Regions from separate parts of the Aeromicrobium tamlense genome, predicted to be linked through region 2. Evidence: predicted binding sites of a transcription regulator. Region 2 holds the regulator's gene; each other region holds the start of a gene.
The links. The regulator HrcA, encoded in region 2, represses chaperone genes, less so after heat shock. The targets are predictions, from matches to a motif close to TTGGCACTCGNNNNNNNCGAGTGCCAA.
Positions count from the first base shown of each region.

Region 1: the regulator HrcA is predicted to act here: its motif matches at 3,159-3,185, upstream of groL (chaperonin GroEL).
Region 3: the regulator HrcA is predicted to act here: its motif matches at 4,257-4,283, upstream of groES (co-chaperone GroES).

Region 1 is NZ_JACBZN010000001.1:2,593,981-2,599,557, reverse strand. It holds gene BJ975_RS12815 (LytR C-terminal domain-containing protein) at 1-223, shown strand, start outside; gene otsB (trehalose-phosphatase) at 254-1,027, shown strand; SAM riboswitch class I at 1,101-1,213, shown strand; gene thrC (threonine synthase) at 1,222-2,487, shown strand; gene BJ975_RS12800 (MoaD/ThiS family protein) at 2,520-2,798, shown strand; gene BJ975_RS12795 (cold-shock protein) at 2,898-3,101, shown strand; gene groL (chaperonin GroEL) at 3,219-4,856, shown strand; gene BJ975_RS12785 (acyltransferase) at 4,925-5,577, shown strand, end outside.
Region 2 is NZ_JACBZN010000001.1:724,145-729,721, forward strand. It holds gene BJ975_RS03680 (arginine deiminase) at 1-193, shown strand, start outside; gene BJ975_RS03685 (lysylphosphatidylglycerol synthase domain-containing protein) at 174-1,205, shown strand; gene BJ975_RS03690 (DUF3097 domain-containing protein) at 1,189-2,025, opposite strand; gene BJ975_RS03695 (hypothetical protein) at 2,018-2,446, opposite strand; gene hrcA (heat-inducible transcriptional repressor HrcA) at 2,560-3,576, shown strand; gene dnaJ (molecular chaperone DnaJ) at 3,611-4,759, shown strand; gene BJ975_RS03710 (histidine triad nucleotide-binding protein) at 4,787-5,131, shown strand; gene BJ975_RS03715 (PhoH family protein) at 5,149-5,577, shown strand, end outside.
Region 3 is NZ_JACBZN010000001.1:314,671-320,247, reverse strand. It holds gene BJ975_RS01640 (4Fe-4S binding protein) at 1-391, opposite strand, end outside; gene BJ975_RS01635 (AurF N-oxygenase family protein) at 425-1,345, opposite strand; gene BJ975_RS01630 (helix-turn-helix transcriptional regulator) at 1,518-1,811, shown strand; gene BJ975_RS01625 (hypothetical protein) at 1,789-2,085, opposite strand; gene groL (chaperonin GroEL) at 2,251-3,852, opposite strand; gene groES (co-chaperone GroES) at 3,884-4,177, opposite strand; gene BJ975_RS01610 (THUMP-like domain-containing protein) at 4,321-5,481, shown strand; gene BJ975_RS01605 (LamB/YcsF family protein) at 5,567-5,577, shown strand, end outside.

The sequences.
Region 1 (5,577 bases), 1.9 Mb from region 2:
CCTCGCCGCCCGCGTCGCCGGCCAGGCCCGTGCCGCCGGCTGGACCGTCGGCGCCGTGGCCGACTGGCGCGGTGGGGTCCCGCAGGACACCGTCTACTACCCGGCGGGACGCCAGGCCGAGGCCGCGCTGCTCGGCAGCGACCTCGGGATCGTGCGCCTCATGCCCGCCACGGGGAACATGTCCACCAGCAACCTGACGGTCGTGCTGGCCAGCCCCCGCTGACCCCTCGTGCGGCCGCGCCATACTCTTCCCATGACTGATCCGGGGCGCACCCTGCTCGCGCTGGACTTCGACGGCACGCTCGCGCCGATCGTCGAGGACCCCGCGTCGGCGTACATCCACCCCGAGTCCCTCGCGGCGCTGCGGCGTCTCGGGCCGATCCTGGGGACGATCGCGATCATCACCGGACGTCCCGTCGACCAGGTGCGCCGGCTCGGCCGCTTCGAGGAGGGCGACGGCCTGGAGCACCTGGTCGTCTGCGGCCAGTACGGCGCCGAGCGCTGGGACGCCGCCACGGGCGAGCTGACCCGGCCGTCGCGCCCCGAGGCCGTCTCGCAGCTGGCCGCGCGCCTGCCGCAGTGGATGCGCGAGCACGATGCGTCGCGCATCCGGGTCGAGGACAAGGGCCTGGCGATCGCGCTGCACACGCGCGGCGTCGCGCCGGGCCTGCTCGACGAGCTGGCTCCGCAGATCGAGGCGCTCGCCACCGAGGTCGGCCTGCACCTCGAGCCCGGCCGCCAGGTGATCGAGCTGCGCGCCTCGGGCACCGACAAGGGCCAGACCCTGCGCGGCATCATCGGCCGCGTCTCGCCCGGTGCGGTCATCTACGCCGGCGACGACCTCGGCGACCTGCCGGCGTTCCGCGAGGCCATCGCCCTGCGCGAGCAGGGGATGGACGTCACCCTCGTGTGCTCGGCCTCCGAGGAGCAGGACGCGCTCGTCGCGCTCGCCGACGTGGTGCTCGACGGGCCCGACGACGTCGCGGCCTGGCTCGGCGACCTCGCCGACCGGTTCGCCCCGGTCTGACGCTCGCCCCTCCCGCTCGTCTCGGCATCCGGACGAAGTGGACGTATCGTGAGACGCGCCCCTAGGCTGGCATCACTCATCCCGAGGGGCAGAGGGACACGGCCCGACGAAGCCCCAGCAACCAGCCGACCACCGGCCAGGTGCTAATTCCGTCCGCGGTCGAACGCCGGCCCGGAGAGATGAATGGAGTCGTCGTGAGTGTCACGATCCCTGACCGCACCACCCTTCGCGAGGGTGCCTTCGGCCCCGCCACCGCCCTGAAGTGCCGCGAGTGCGGCGCCACGCGCGAGCTCGGTCCCCACTACGCCTGCTACGAGTGCTTCGGCCCGCTCGAGATCGCCTACGACTTCGGCACGGTCACCCGCGAGCAGATCGAGGCCGGCCCCACGAACATCTGGCGCTACAAGGCGCTGCTGCCCGTCCCCGCCGACATCGAGGACAGCCCCAACCTCGAGCCGGGCTTCACCCGCCTGCTCGACGCGCGCAACCTCGCGGCCGAGCTGGGCCTGTCGAAGCTGTGGGTCAAGGACGACAGCACGAACCCCACCAACTCCTTCAAGGACCGCGTCGTCGCCTGCGCGCTCAGCGCCGCGCGCGAGTTCGGCAGCAAGGTCTTCGCCTGTCCGTCGACCGGCAACCTCGCCAACGCGGTCGCGGCCGCGGGCGCCCGCGCCGGCATCCGCACGGTCGTGTTCATCCCGAGCAACCTCGAGACGCCCAAGCAGGTGAACTCGGCGATCTTCACCGACAACCTGGTCGCCGTCGACGGGAACTACGACGACGTCAACAAGCTGGCCAGCGAGATCGCCGGCGAGGACGAGGGCTGGGCGTTCGTCAACGTCAACGTGCGGCCGTTCTACGCCGAGGGCTCCAAGACGCTCGGCTACGAGATCGCCGAGCAGCTCGGCTGGCGCCTGCCCGACCAGATCGTCATCCCCGTCGCCTCGGGCTCCCAGCTGACGAAGGTGCACAAGGCCTTCCAGGAGCTCATCGCGCTGGGCCTGGTCGAGGACAAGCCGTACCGCGTCTTCGGCGCGCAGGCGCAGGGCTGCAACCCCGTCGCCACCGCGTTCAAGGACGGCGTCGACGCGATCCGGCCGGTGCGGCCCGACACGATCGCCAAGTCGCTCGCGATCGGCAACCCCGCCGACGGCATCTACGTGCTCGACATCGCGCGCGGCACCGGCGGCGGCGTCGAGGAGGTCGACGACGACCAGATCCGCGACGCGATCGTCCTGCTCGCGCGCACCGAGGGCATCTTCACCGAGACCGCCGGTGGCACCACCGTGGCCGTGCTGAGGAAGCTCGTCGAGACGGGCCAGCTGGACCCCGAGCTCGAGACCGTCGTGATCAACACCGGTCACGGCCTCAAGACGCTCGACGCGGTCGCCGGTTCCGTCGGCCCGCGCGCCACGATCGCCCCCACCTACGACGCCTTCGCCGCGGCCGGCATCGCCTGAGCCGTCCGACCGAAACCACCCGAGGAGCCCCCATGGCCGTGTCCGTCCGCATCCCCACGATCCTGCGCAGCTACACGAACGACGAGTCGCAGGTCAGCGCCGAGGGCGACCGCCTCAGCGCCGTGCTCGACTCGCTCGAGACCGCCTACCCCGGCATCCGGGCCCGCATCGTCGACGAGGACGGCAAGCTGCGCCGCTTCGTCAACGTGTACGTGGCCGAGGAGGACGTGCGCTTCGCCGACGGCCTCGACACCAAGACCCCCGACGGCACCCAGATCTCGGTGATCCCCGCGGTCGCCGGCGGCTGCTGAGCAGGCTTTCGGCCAGTCCGCCGTAGGCGATTCACGCGCCTGCCGATACGCTGGTCCCGGGTCCGGCAGCGGGCCTTCCCCCGCAGAACAGGTGGTCTCATGGTGCATGGCACCGTCAAGTGGTTCAACTCCGACAAGGGGTACGGCTTCATCGCCGTCGACGGCCAGGACGACGTCTTCGTCCACTGGTCGAAGATCGCGATCAACGGGTTCAAGACCCTCGAGGACGGCCAGAACGTCGAGCTCGAGGTGGTCGACGGCCCCAAGGGGCGCGAGGCCGAGAACGTCCAGCCGCTGCACTAGGCATCGGGGCCGGGGCCTCGGCCGACCTCGGGTGCGGGGTCGCTTGAACGGGCGGGATTAGCACTCGTATAGTGAGAGTGCTAGTTCCACTTCTACTTATGTCGGAGACACGCACCCATGGCCAAGTCCATCGCATTCAACGAAGAAGCCCGGCGCGGGCTCGAGCGGGGCATGAACCAGCTCGCCGACGCCGTCAAGGTCACCCTCGGCCCGAAGGGCCGCAACGTCGTCCTGGAGAAGAAGTGGGGAGCCCCCACGATCACGAACGACGGCGTCTCCATCGCCAAGGAGATCGAGCTCGAGGATCCCTACGAGAAGATCGGCGCCGAGCTCGTCAAGGAAGTCGCCAAGAAGACCGATGACGTCGCCGGCGACGGCACCACGACGGCCACCGTCCTGGCCCAGGCGCTCGTGCGCGAGGGTCTGCGCAACGTGGCCGCCGGCGCCAACCCGATGGGCCTGAAGAAGGGCATCGAGATCGCCGTCGAGGCCATCAGCGAGCAGCTGCTCGCCATGGCGAAGGACGTCGAGACCAAGGAGCAGATCGCCTCCACCGCCTCCATCTCGGCCGCGGACACCACGGTCGGCGAGATCATCGCCGAGGCCATGGACAAGGTCGGCAAGGAAGGCGTCATCACGGTCGAGGAGTCCAACACCTTCGGCCTGGACCTCGAGCTCACCGAGGGCATGCGCTTCGACAAGGGCCACCTGTCGGGCTACTTCGTCACCGATCCCGAGCGCATGGAGACCGTGCTCGAGGATCCGTACATCCTCATCGTCAACAGCAAGATCAGCACCGTGAAGGACATGGTCCCGGTGCTGGAGAAGGTCATGCAGACCGGCAAGCCGCTGGCGATCATCGCCGAGGACGTCGAGGGCGAGGCCCTGGCCACCCTCATCGTCAACAAGCTGAAGGGCACCTTCAAGTCGGTCGCCATCAAGGCCCCCGGCTTCGGTGACCGTCGCAAGGCGATGCTGACCGACATCGCGATCCTCACCGGTGGCGAGGTCATCAGCGAGGAGGTCGGCCTCAAGCTCGAGAACGCCGATCTGACGCTGCTCGGCACCGCCCGCAAGGTCGTCACGTCCAAGGACGAGACCACCATCGTCGAGGGCGGCGGCGACGAGGCCCAGATCCAGGGCCGTGTCGCCCAGATCAAGGCCGAGATCGAGAACAGCGACTCGGACTACGACCGCGAGAAGCTCCAGGAGCGCCTCGCCAAGCTGGCCGGCGGCGTGGCCGTCATCAAGGTCGGCGCGGCCACCGAGGTCGAGCTCAAGGAGCGCAAGCACCGCATCGAGGACGCCGTCCGCAACGCGAAGGCGGCCGTCGAGGAGGGCATCGTCCCCGGCGGCGGTGTCGCGCTCGTCCAGGCCAGCAAGGCCGCGTTCGAGAAGCTCGAGCTCGAGGGCGACGAGGCCACCGGCGCGAACATCGTGCGCGTCGCCACCTCGGCCCCGCTGAAGCAGATCGCCGTCAACGCCGGCCTCGAGGGTGGCGTCGTCGCGGAGAAGGTCGCCAACCTGGAGCAGGGTCAGGGCCTCAACGCGGCCACCGGCGAGTACGTCGACATGATCGCGACCGGCATCATCGACCCGGCCAAGGTCACGCGCTCCGCGCTGGCGAATGCCGCGTCGATCGCCGCGCTGTTCCTCACCACCGAGGCCGTCGTGGCCGACAAGCCGGAGCCCGCGGCCCCGGCCGGTGCGCCCGACATGGGCGACATGGGTGGCATGGGCGGCATGGGCTTCTGAGCCACGCCTGATCACAGGACCCCGGTACCGCGCGGTGCCGGGGTCCTGTGCGTCCGGGGGATGGGAGGATGACCGGCGTGACCACGTGGCCCGACCTGTCCCGCACCGACGACGCGCTGACCCCCGAGCACCGGGACCGGCTCGTCGCGGCGGGCGTCGACCCCGAGCGGCTCGACGCCGTCGCCTGGCGCCGGATGGACGGTCCGCTGCCGTCGTGGTGGAACGACCTCGGCAACGTGCTGTACGCCGCTCCCGGGGCCCGGCTGCCCGACCACGTCCTGGCCGGCCTGACGACCTTCTACTACTCCGGCGCGCTCCTCGTGGTGGGGGCGCCGATGGACCACCTGACCTCGCTGCTGGTCGGCGGCGACGACGCCACGGTGTTCCTCGACGAGCGCGTCGTGCTGACCGCCGGCGAGCTGTACTGCGGGCCCGGCTCCTCGATCGCGCTGCACGGACCCCTCGTGGCCACCCGGTCGCCGGTCGTGGACGCGCGCAACGGGGGGCGCGTCGTGGCCGCCGGCGACCAGCTGTGGGCCGCGGGCGTCTACATCGCCACCGACGACATGCACCGCCTCGAGGACGCGGCCACGGGCGAGCGGCTCAACCCGTTCGGCGCCACGATCCGCATCGGTCACCACGTGTGGCTGTGCCGTGAGGCCGTGGTGTCCGGACACGTCGAGATCGGTGCGCACGTGTGCGTCGGCATGCGGTCCGTCGT
Region 2 (5,577 bases):
GGACAGCGGCAACAACCTCGTCGCGCTGGAGCCGGGCGTCGTCGTGGCCTACGACCGCAACACCTACACGAACTCGCTGCTGCGCAAGGCCGGCATCGAGGTCATCGAGATCGTCGGAGCCGAGCTCGGGCGCGGCCGCGGGGGCGGGCACTGCATGACGTGCCCGATCATCCGTGAGCCCCTCGACGGCTGAGCCGCGGCGCCGCTGGCTGCGCTTCGCGGTCACCGTCGCGGTGACGCTGCTGATCCTGGCCGTCGGGATCAGCCTCGCGGACGAGATCGACTGGGAGGGCGTGCGCTCCTCGCTCGCCCGGCTCGAGGCGTGGCAGCTGCTGGTGCTGTGCCTCGGGCTGCTGCTGCGGCAGTGGCTCAACGCGCTGCCGCTGGCGCTGTTCATCGACGGTCTGCCGTCGTGGCGGGCGATGCAGAACGACCAGGCCGCGATCCTCATGACCACGGTCGCGCCGCCCCCGGCGGACTACGTGATGCGGTTCGCGATCTTCACGTCCTGGGGGATCGCGCTGCCCGCCGCGGTGGCCGGCTCGGTCATGAACACGCTCTCGTTCTACGTCGTGCGGTTCGGGGCGCCGGTGCTGGGCAGCCTGCTGATGATCCTCCTCGGCACGTTCCACCTCGGTGAGCTGCTCGGCGCCCTGCCGAGCATGCTCGTGAGCGTCGCGATCCTCGGGGCGCTGTGGCTGGCGTTCCGTGGCGAGGCGTTCACGGCCGTGCTCGCGCGCCGGGCGGGCGACCTCGTGGCGCGGGTGCGGCCGAAGGTCTCGGGGGAGGCCTGGGCGGAGTCGGCGGCCGGCTTCCGTCGCCAGGTCATCGGGCGGGTGCCGCGGGCGCTGCCGCGCTCGCTGCTCGCGCTGACGGCCATGGTGCTGGTGGACGCGACGCTGCTCGTCGCGTCGCTCCGGTTCGTCGGGGTGGACGCGCAGCAGGTGCCCGCGATCGAGGTCGTCGTGGCGTTCCTCGTCGCCTACCCGCTCACGCTGTTCCCGTTCTCGGGCATCGGCATCCTCGACGCCGTGGTCATCGCGACCCTCCTCAGCGTCGGCACCGACGTGTACGAGGAGGGCGTCATCGCAGGATTCTTCGTGTGGCGCATCGTGACGATCGGCGGCCCGATCCTGCTGGGCCTGCTGTCGGTGGCGCTGTGGAAGTGGGAACTGCTGCGGCGCCCGACTACGCCGGCTGCGTGACGAAGTCGATGAGCTCCTCGACCCGCCCCAGGAAGGCCGGCTCGAGGTCGGTCCAGGAGTCGACCCGGCCGAGGATCGCCTTCCACGCCCGCGCGATGTCGGCCTGCTCGGCGTGCGGCCAGCCGAGGTGGGCGCAGATGCCCTTCTTCCACTCGATGGTGCGGGGGATCGTGGGCCACGCGTCCATGCCGAGGCGCTGCGGCTTCACGGCCTGCCACACGTCGACGTAGGGGTGACCCACCACCAGCAGGTGCGGCACGTGGGCGACGGCGTCGGCGAGGCGCTGCTCCTTCGAGCCGGGCACGAGGTGGTCGACGAGGACGCCGAGGCGGCGCTTCGGGCCGGGGGAGAAGTCGCGCACGATGCCCGCGAGGTCGTCGATGCCGCCGAGGTGCTCCACGGCCACGCCCTCGGCGCGCAGGTCGTCGCCCCAGACCTTCTCGACGAGCTCGGCGTCGTGACGACCCTCGACGAAGATGCGGCTGGGCAGCGCGACCTTCGCGCGGGTGTCTGCCGCGACGCGCGAGCCCGAGGCGGTGCGGGTGGGCGCGGCGGCGACCTTCGGCGTGGGCGCGACGAGCACGACGGGCTTGCCCTCCATGAGGAAGCCGGGGCCGAGCGGGAAGACCTTGCGTCGCATCCGGCGGTCCTCCAGCTCCACGGTGCCGAGGTCGCGCTCGACACGCATGATCTCGCCGACGAAGCCGGAGGAGGCCTCCTCGACGACCAGGCCGGGATCGGCGGCCAGCTCGGTGGAGCGGCCTCGGGCGGGCCGGCGCCAGTCGCCGGAGAGCACGTCGGACCCGTAGCGGTCAGCCATGGCCGAACCACGCCCCCAGGAGTCGCTGGTGGAAGTCCTCGACGTCGTCCTTCGTGCCGCTGTCGAGCGTGTCGCCGGCGATGAGGCCGATCGCGAGGTCGACCGCGGCGGGCCAGGTCTTGGGGACCTCGGCCGGTATCTCGTCGGTGACGAGAGCGCCGAGCGCGACCTCGGGCGCGTGACCGGGGCGGGTGACCACCATGACGAGCTCGCCGCCCTCGGGCCCATGGCCCAGGTGCGAGACCTCGACGAACGCCTCGCCGACGGCGCCGGCCCAGACCGACGCCATCGAGCCGCCGCGCGACTCGTGCGCGACGGTGGTGCCGTCGGGGGCGGTCACGGCGTAGGGGGTGTAGACGAGGACCTGGTCCCCGTCGACGACCTCGATCGCGCCGTCGGGGCGCACGGAGACCTCACTCACCCCGACAGGTTGCCATGTCCGCGGACGCCGTTCGTGCAGGCACACCGCCCTCGACGGCCTCGCTAGACTGGCACTGGTCAGGGTCGAGTGCCAGCAGCGTGGGAGGTGACAGCGTGATCGAGGACCGCCGGCTCAACGTCCTGCGAGCCATCGTCGAGGACTACGTCGCCACCCAGGAGCCCGTCGGCTCGAAGGCGCTGGTCGAGCGCCACCGCCTCGGCGTCTCGCCCGCCACGATCCGCAACGACATGGCCGCCCTGGAGGACGAGGGGTACCTCACCGCGCCGCACACCAGCGCCGGCCGGATCCCCACCGACAAGGGCTACCGGATGTTCGTCGACCGGCTCGCCGAGGTCAAGGCGCTGTCGGGCGCCGAGCGCCGCGCGATCGAGACCTTCCTGTCCGGCGCGATCGACGTCGACGACATCGTCATGCGCAGCGTGAAGATCCTCGCCCAGCTGACCAACCAGGTCGCGATCGTGCAGTACCCGTCGCTGACCCGGTCGACGGTGCGCCACGTCGAGCTCGTCGCGCTCGAGGGCTCGCGCGTGCTGATCGTGGTCATCACCAGCAGCGGCCGCGTCGAGCAGCGCATCGTCGAGCTCGCCCAGACCCCCGGCGAGGGCCTGTTGGGCGACCTCAAGTCGCGCCTCGTGCGGGCCACCCTCGGCGAGCGCCTGCCCGAGGCCTCGCTGCGCCTGGCCGAGCTGATCGACACGTTCGAGGTCGACGACCGCCCCGTCGTCTCCGCGATCGTCACCACGCTGGCCAACACGTTCTCCAACGAGCGGTCCGACGAGCGCGTCGCGGTCGGTGGCACCGCCAACCTGGCCCGCTTCGGCGCCGACTTCGACACCGCCATCCGGCCCGTGCTGGAGGCGATGGAGGAGCAGGTCGTGCTGCTGCACCTGTTGGGGGAGGCCACGGTCGGCCCACACGTGCGGATCGGCCGCGAGACCGGACGCGACGACCTGTCGGGCACGGCCGTCGTCTCCAGCACCTACGGACCCGACGGGGAGTCCTTCGCCCAGCTGGGCACGATGGGGCCGACCCGCATGGACTACCCCGCCACGATGGCCGCCGTCGGCGCCGTCGCCCGCTACGTCGGGCGAATCCTCGCCGACGGCTGAGCGCTCCACCTCGGACTGCGAAAGAGAAGAGATCTTGGACTACTACGAACTGCTGGGCGTGTCGCGCGAGGCGACCCCGGAGGAGCTGAAGAAGGCCTACCGCAAGGCGGCCCGCAAGTGGCACCCCGACGTGAGCGACGCCCCCGACGCCGCCGAGCGCTTCAAGGAGGTCACGACCGCCTACGAGGTGCTGTCCGACCCCCAGAAGCGGTCGATCTACGACCGCGGCGGCGACCCGCTGTCGGCCGGCGGCGGCATGGGCGGCGGCTTCGGCCAGGGCTTCAGCTTCGACGACATCATGGACGCGTTCTTCGGCCAGACGTCGTCGCGCGGCCCGCGCCCGCGCACCCAGCGTGGCCAGGACGCGCTGCTGCGCCTCTCGGTCAGCCTCGCCGAGGCGGCGTTCGGCGTCCAGCGCGAGATCAAGGTCGACACCGCGGTCACGTGCGAGGTCTGCGACGGCTCCGGCGCGAACGCCGGCTCCGAGCCGGTCACGTGCGGCACCTGCCACGGTCACGGCAGCGTCCACCACGTCCAGCGCTCGCTGCTCGGCGACATCCGCACCTCGCGCCCCTGCCCCACCTGCCACGGCTACGGCACCGTCATCCCCGACCCCTGCCGCGAGTGCAACGGCGAGGGCCGGGTCCGCTCGCGCCGCAGCCTGCAGGTCAACGTGCCGGCCGGTGTCGACGACGGCAACCGGATCCAGCTCGCGGGCGAGGGCGAGGTCGGCGCCGGGGGAGGCCCCGCCGGTGACCTCTACATCGAGATCAAGGTGGCGCGTCACCCCGTCTTCACGCGTCAGGGCGACGCGCTGGCCTGCCAGATCACGGTGCCGATGACGGCCGCCGCGCTCGGCACCCGCATCGACCTGCCCACGATCGACGCCGACCGCGAGGACGTCGAGGCCGACCAGCGGACCGTCGCGATCGAGGTGCCCGCCGGCACGCAGTCGGGCGAGACCGTCGTGGCGCGCGGCCACGGCGTCCCGCGCCTGCGTGGCTCGGGACGCGGCGACCTCACGGTGCAGGTCGTGGTGGAGACGCCGCGCGACCTCGACGCCGAGCAGCGCGAGCTGCTGGAGAAGCTGGCCGCGTCCCGCGGCGAGGAGCACGTCGACCCGGTCGTGGGTCACCACTCCCGCTCCGGCGTCTTCGGCCGCATCCGCGACGCCTTCAAGTAGGCCGCGGCGGGTCGCTAGAGTCGCCCCATGGCTGCTGACTGCATCTTCTGCAAGATCGTCGCCGGGGAGATCCCGGCCGAGATCGTCGCCGAGTCCGAGCACACGATCGCGTTCCGCGACATCAACCCGAAGGCGCCCGTCCACGTGCTCGTGGTGCCGAAGGTCCACGAGCCCGACGCGGCCTCGCTCGCCTCGGCCGAGCCGGCCGTCGCGGCCGAGCTCCTCGCGCAGACGCGTGTGGTGGCCACGCAGGAGGGGTACGAGGACTACAACCTGGTGTTCAACACCGGGGCGAACGCGGGACAGACCGTCTTCCACGCGCACGTGCACCTGCTCGCAGGCGTCGACGTCTCGAAGCTGTTCCTGGCCTGACGCTACGCTGGAGGGGTATGACTGACGACACTGCACCGCCGCGGCACACGGTGACGATTCCCGCATCCGTGCCCCTGGTCTCCCTGTTCGGGCCCGCCGACGAGTTCCTGCGTCTCATGGAGGCGGCGTTCGACGCCCGGATCCATGCCCGCGGCAACGAGGTCACGATCACGGGCGAGCCCGCCGAGGCCGCCCTCGTGGAGCGACTCCTCGACGAGCTCGTCACGATCCTGCGCACCGGGCAGGCGCTCACGTCCGAGACGGTCGAGCGCAGCATCGGCATGCTGCGCACCGAGACGCAGGAGCGCCCGGCCGACGTGCTGAGCCTCAACATCCTGTCGAACCGTGGCCGCACGATCCGCCCCAAGACGCTCAACCAGAAGAAGTACGTCGACGCGATCGACGAGCACACGATCGTCTTCGGCATCGGTCCCGCCGGCACCGGC
Region 3 (5,577 bases), 410 kb from region 2:
CGTCGGTGGACAGCAGCAGCTGACGCGCAGTGTAGGCCGCGGCCGGACCCGTGCCGACGATCGCGATCGACAGCGAGCGCTCGAGGTCGCCGCCCATCTCCTCCCACGTGTGGACCTTCGGCTCCTCGCGCTCGGGGCGCCGCTCGAAGTACGCGGCGTTGAGCTCGGCGAAGATCGTCTCGGGTCCGCGCAGCAGGTCGATCGGCTTCGGCGCCGCCACCGGGCAGGCGTCGGCGCAGGCGCCGCAGTCGATGCAGACGCTCGGGTCGACGTAGACGATGTCGGTCGTCGCGAAGTCGCGCTCGTCGGGGGTGGGATGGATGCAGTCCACGGGGCAGACCGAGACGCACGAGGCGTCCTTGCAGCAGGACTGGGTGATCGCGTAGGCCACGGCGGGTGCTTTCGGTTCGGGTCGGCGTGGCCGTCAGAGCATGTGGACGGTGCGGTACATCCGCATGGCGGACGGGGTCAGCAGGCCCACCTCGGACAGGAAGTCCATGAGGTGCACGCAGCTCATCCGCATGAGGTTCTGGTGGTGGGTGTTGGACTTCGCCGCCGCCTTCGCCTCCTCGGGATCGAGGCCGGCGTTGGCGTAGACGTCGTCGTTGACCAGCGAGTCGACGATGATCGCGGCCACGATCGAGATGACGAACGCGGCCAGGTGCCGGCGCGGCTTGGAGATCCCCTCGAGGTACTCCTTGATCTCCATGCGCGCGAACTTCATGTGGCGCGCCTCCTCGACCACGTGGATCTTGCTCGTGGTGCGCACCTCCTCGAGGACGTTCTCGCCGCGCATCCAGTCGCGCTGCATGATGTCGAGGACCTCCTCGGCCACGAGGATCGAGGAGTACGCCATCTCGCCGGTGGCGGTGGTGCGGAAGACGCGGGCCAGCTCGTGGAAGAGACGGCGCGGGCGGTAGTGCGGGACGCCCATCTTGCTGCAGGTCTTGCTGAACATCAGCGAGTGGCGGCACTCGTCGGCGATCTCGGTGAGGGCGAAGCGGAACTCGGGGTCGCCGTAGTCGGCCGAGTACTGCGAGCGCAGCACCATCGACTGGAGCATCGTCTCGAACCAGATGCCGGTGCTCATGATCGAGCCGACCTCGTGGCGGGTGAGGTCGATCCGCTGCTGCTCGGTCATCCGGTCCCACAGCGGCGTGCCGTAGAGCGTGGACCACTCGGGGTTGAGGCCGTACTTGTGCGGGTCGAGCGGCTTGTCCCAGTCGATCTCCTGGTCGGGGTCGTACGACAGGACGGCGGCGGACTCGAGCAGTCGCTCCAGCTCGGAGTCCATGTCGATGGACTGGCGGAACTCGACGGCGGCGCGATCGTCGGTGACGGTCATGCGATCTCCTCGGTCATCGGTATGTGACATTGTGAATGTAACATAGACTGTGAGACGCGTCACCACCTTTTCGGAGCCGTCCCGGATCCCCGGTCCGCACGCCGGGGATGCGACGCCGCGCCACACCGTATTGGGCTGCGCGCGGACGACGATTGGGCCCATGCTGTTGTGCATGCCCAAACGGACGCCGACCGCTCACACCGCCGAGGTCGCCAGCTCGTTCGCCCAGTGGCTGCGCCGCCGCCGCGAGCAGGCCGGCATGACCCAGGAGGAGCTCGCGCACCGCGCGGGACTGAGCCGCAACCAGGTGCAGAACCTGGAGAACAACCGCAACAACAACGCCACCGGCCGCTCCTCGGCCAACCCGAGCCTGGACACGATCCTGGCCCTCGAGGCGGCCTTCGGACTGGAGCTGGGCGACCTGCTGGTGGACGTGCGGCGGTTCATGGAGTCGTCCGACCGCTGACCCTCACGCGCTCGACCTCGGACACGATCCGGTCGAACACGTCGGCCGCGTGCTGCAGTGCCGCGGCGAACGCACGCCCCTCCCCCGCCGACGCCGCATAGGCCTCGGCCCCGTAGGCCAGCTCGATCCGGTCGCCGGGCAGCGCGCCGTGCAGGATGGCCACCCAGGCCCCACCGGGCACCGGGAACACACGGGCGTGCTGCTCGTCCTCTGCCGTCTCGCCGGAGCGGTGGTCGGTGCACCACCACGGGCAGGTGGTCGATGGCGTCGTCATGGGGCAGTCCTATCAACGGGTGCGGACACCGGGTCGAACCCTAGGTTATTGGGCCCGACGGACACTGTCGTCCCTCGTCTCACGAGCGGCTCCGGCCCGTCCCGCCGTCACCGCACGACGCAGGCCCCGGGCGGGTGCCCGGGGCCTGCGTCGTGACGGTGTCGGTCAGTGGTGGTGACCGGCGTGCGCGTCGTCCTCGTCGGCCGGCTTGTCCACCACGAGGGTCTCGGTGGTGAGCAGCATGGCCGCGATCGAGGCCGCGTTGGCGAGCGCCGAGCGCGTGACCTTGACCGGGTCGAGGATGCCCTGCGCGAGCAGGTCGCCGTACTCGCCCGTGGCCGCGTTGTAGCCCTCGCCCGACTCGCGGACCTTGGCCACGACGACCTCGCCGGAGACGCCGCCGTTGCGGGCGATCCACTCCAGCGGGGCGTCCGCGCCCTTGCGGACGATGCGAGCACCGATGGCCTCGTCGCCCGAGAGCTCGAGGTCCTGGTCGAGCACGCCGACCGCGTGGACCAGCGCCGAGCCACCGCCGGGGACGATGCCCTCCTCGATGGCCGCGCGGGTCGCCGACACGGCGTCCTCGATGCGGTGCTTCTTCTCCTTGAGCTCGACCTCGGTGGCCGCGCCGACGCGGATGACGCAGACGCCACCGGCCAGCTTGGCGAGACGCTCCTGGAGCTTCTCGCGGTCCCACTCGGAGTCGGTCTGCTCGAACTCGGCCTTGATCTGGGCCACGCGGCCCTCGACCTCGGCCTGCTCGCCGCCGCCGTCGATGATCGTCGTGTCGTCCTTGGTGACGACGACGCGACGGGCGGTGCCGAGGACCTCGAGGCCGACCTGGTCGAGCTTGAGGCCGACGTCCGGCGTCACGACGGTCGCGCCGGTGAGGGTCGCGATGTCCTGCAGCATGGCCTTGCGGCGATCGCCGAACGCGGGCGCCTTGACGGCCACGGACGTGAACGTGCCGCGGATCTTGTTCACCACGATCGTGGACAGGGCCTCGCCCTCGATGTCCTCGGCGATGATGAACAGGGCCTTGCCGGACTGGACGACCTTCTCCAGCAGCGGCAGGAGGTCGGACACGGCCGAGATCTTGCCCTGGTTGACGAGGATGTAGGGATCGTCGAGGACGGCCTCCATGCGCTCGGTGTCGGTGACCATGTACGGCGACAGGTAGCCCTTGTCGAACTGCATGCCCTCGGTGAACTCGAGGTCGGTGCCCATGGTGTTGGACTCCTCGACGGTGATGACACCGTCCTTGCCGACCTTGTCGAACGCCTCGGCGATGAGCTCGCCGATGACCGCGTCACGGCTGGAGACCGTGGCGACGGCGGACATGTCCGAGACCGAGTCGACGGCGCGAGCGCGCGAGTGCAGCTCGTTCGTGACGGCCTCGACGGCCGCCTCGATGCCCTTCTTGAGGCCGACCGGGTTGGCGCCGGCCGCGACGGCGCGCAGGCCCTCGTGGACCATCGCCTGGGCCAGGACCGTGGCGGTCGTGGTGCCGTCACCGGCGACGTCGTTGGTCTTGGTGGCGACTTCCTTGGCGAGCTGGGCGCCGAGGTTCTCGAAGGGGTCGTCGAGCTCGACCTCACGCGCGACGGACACGCCGTCGTTCGTGATCGTGGGGGCGCCCCACTTCTTGTCGAGGACGACGTAGCGGCCCTTGGGGCCGAGGGTCACCTTGACGGTGTCGGCGAGCTTGTCGACACCGCGTTCGAGGGCGCGGCGTGCGTCCTCGTCGAATTCCAGAATCTTGGGCACGAGTGCTCCCTAACGGTTGGCTTGGGTGGACTCAGGCGATGACGGCGAGGACGTCGCGGGCGTTGAGGATGAGGAACTCCTCGCCGCCGTGCTTGACCTCGGTGCCGCCGTACTTGCTGAAGAGCACCTTGTCGCCGACGGCCACGTCGACGGGGATGCGCTCGCCGCTGTCGCTGACGCGACCGGGGCCCACGGCCACGACCTCGCCCTCCTGCGGCTTCTCCTTGGCGGTGTCGGGGATGACGAGACCCGACGCGGTGGTCTGCTCGGCCTCTCCGGCCTTGATGACGATGCGATCTTCGAGCGGCTTGATGGTGACCGACACTGGTCGACCTCCCCTTTCGATGAGAGACGTTCGGTTGGCACTCACTCGTTGGGAGTGCCAGTCGTCAGCGTAGCACCGGCTGGCACTCGTCCCAACAGAGTGCTAGGTCCGAAGCCGGGGCACGCGGTGGCAGACTCGGGCGCGTGGACGCCCAGACCTTCGCCACCCTGACCACGCCGGCCGGGCAGGCGCTGCTGGCCGAGGTGGCCGCCTGCGCCGGGCGCGAGTCCGACCTCGCCCTGGGCACCCGCCTGCGTCGCGACCACCCGGTGGAGCTGGTGGCCGCGGCCGTCACCCAGAACCACCTGCGCGGCCGGGCCGTCGCGAAGTTCGGCGCGGACGCCGCCCACCTCTACTACACGCACGACGCGCTCGAGCAGTCCACGAGGCGGACCGTCGCCGACCACCGCGCCACGCGGCTGGTCGCCCTCGGCGCCACCCGGGTCGTGGATCTCGGCTGCGGCATCGGCGGCGACCTCATCGCCTGCGCCCGCGCCGGACTGGCCGTGCGCGGCGTCGAGCAGGACGAGGTGCGCGCCGCGATCGCCCGCGCGAACCTCGCCGCCCTCGGACTGGAGGGCACGGTCGAGGTCGGCGACGCGACGACCACCACCGTCGCAGCCGACGAGGTGGCCTTCGTCGACCCGGCCCGTCGCGACGGCGCGGGACGCACGTTCCGGCTGGACGCCCTCGTGCCGCCCTGGGACTTCGTCACGGGGCTGCTCGCCGGGCGGGCCGTCGCGAAGGTGATGCCGGGCATCGCGCACGACGCGGTGCCGCCGGGCGTGCAGGCCGAGTGGGTGTCCCACGGTGGCGACCTCGTCGAGGCGTGCCTGTGGGGCGCCGGTCTCGGGGCGCCCGAGGGCCGGGTCGCCACGGTCCTCCCGGCCGGGGTGAGCCTCGTGGCGCGCGGCACGCCGGCCACGGTCGGGCCGCTGCTGTCGCATCTCGTCGAGCCCGACGACGCCGTGATCCGGGCCGGGCTCGTGGCCGAGCTCGCCGAGGACCTCGGCGGTCACCTGCTCGACCCCCACATCGCCTGGATCACCACCGAATCCCCCGACGCCGCACCGCTCGGCCGCGCGTTCCGGGTCCTCGAGGAGCTGCCCTACCGCGAGAAGCAGCTGCGTGCGGCGCTGCGCGAGCGCGACATCGGCACCCTCACGGTGAAGAAGCGCGGCGTGGACGTCGTGCCCGAGCGCCTCGTCGCCCGCCTCAAGCTGTCGGGTTCGCGCACCGCGACCGTCGTGCTGACCCGCGTCGCCGGGGAGGCCCGCGCCTTCCTCGTCGAGCGGCAGCCCTGAGCGTGACGTTCCGGGGGACAGCACCCGGATCCGACTCCCGGGAACGTCACTGCCAGCGATGCCCCGGGCACGGTAGCGTCGGGCCATGACCCGCCG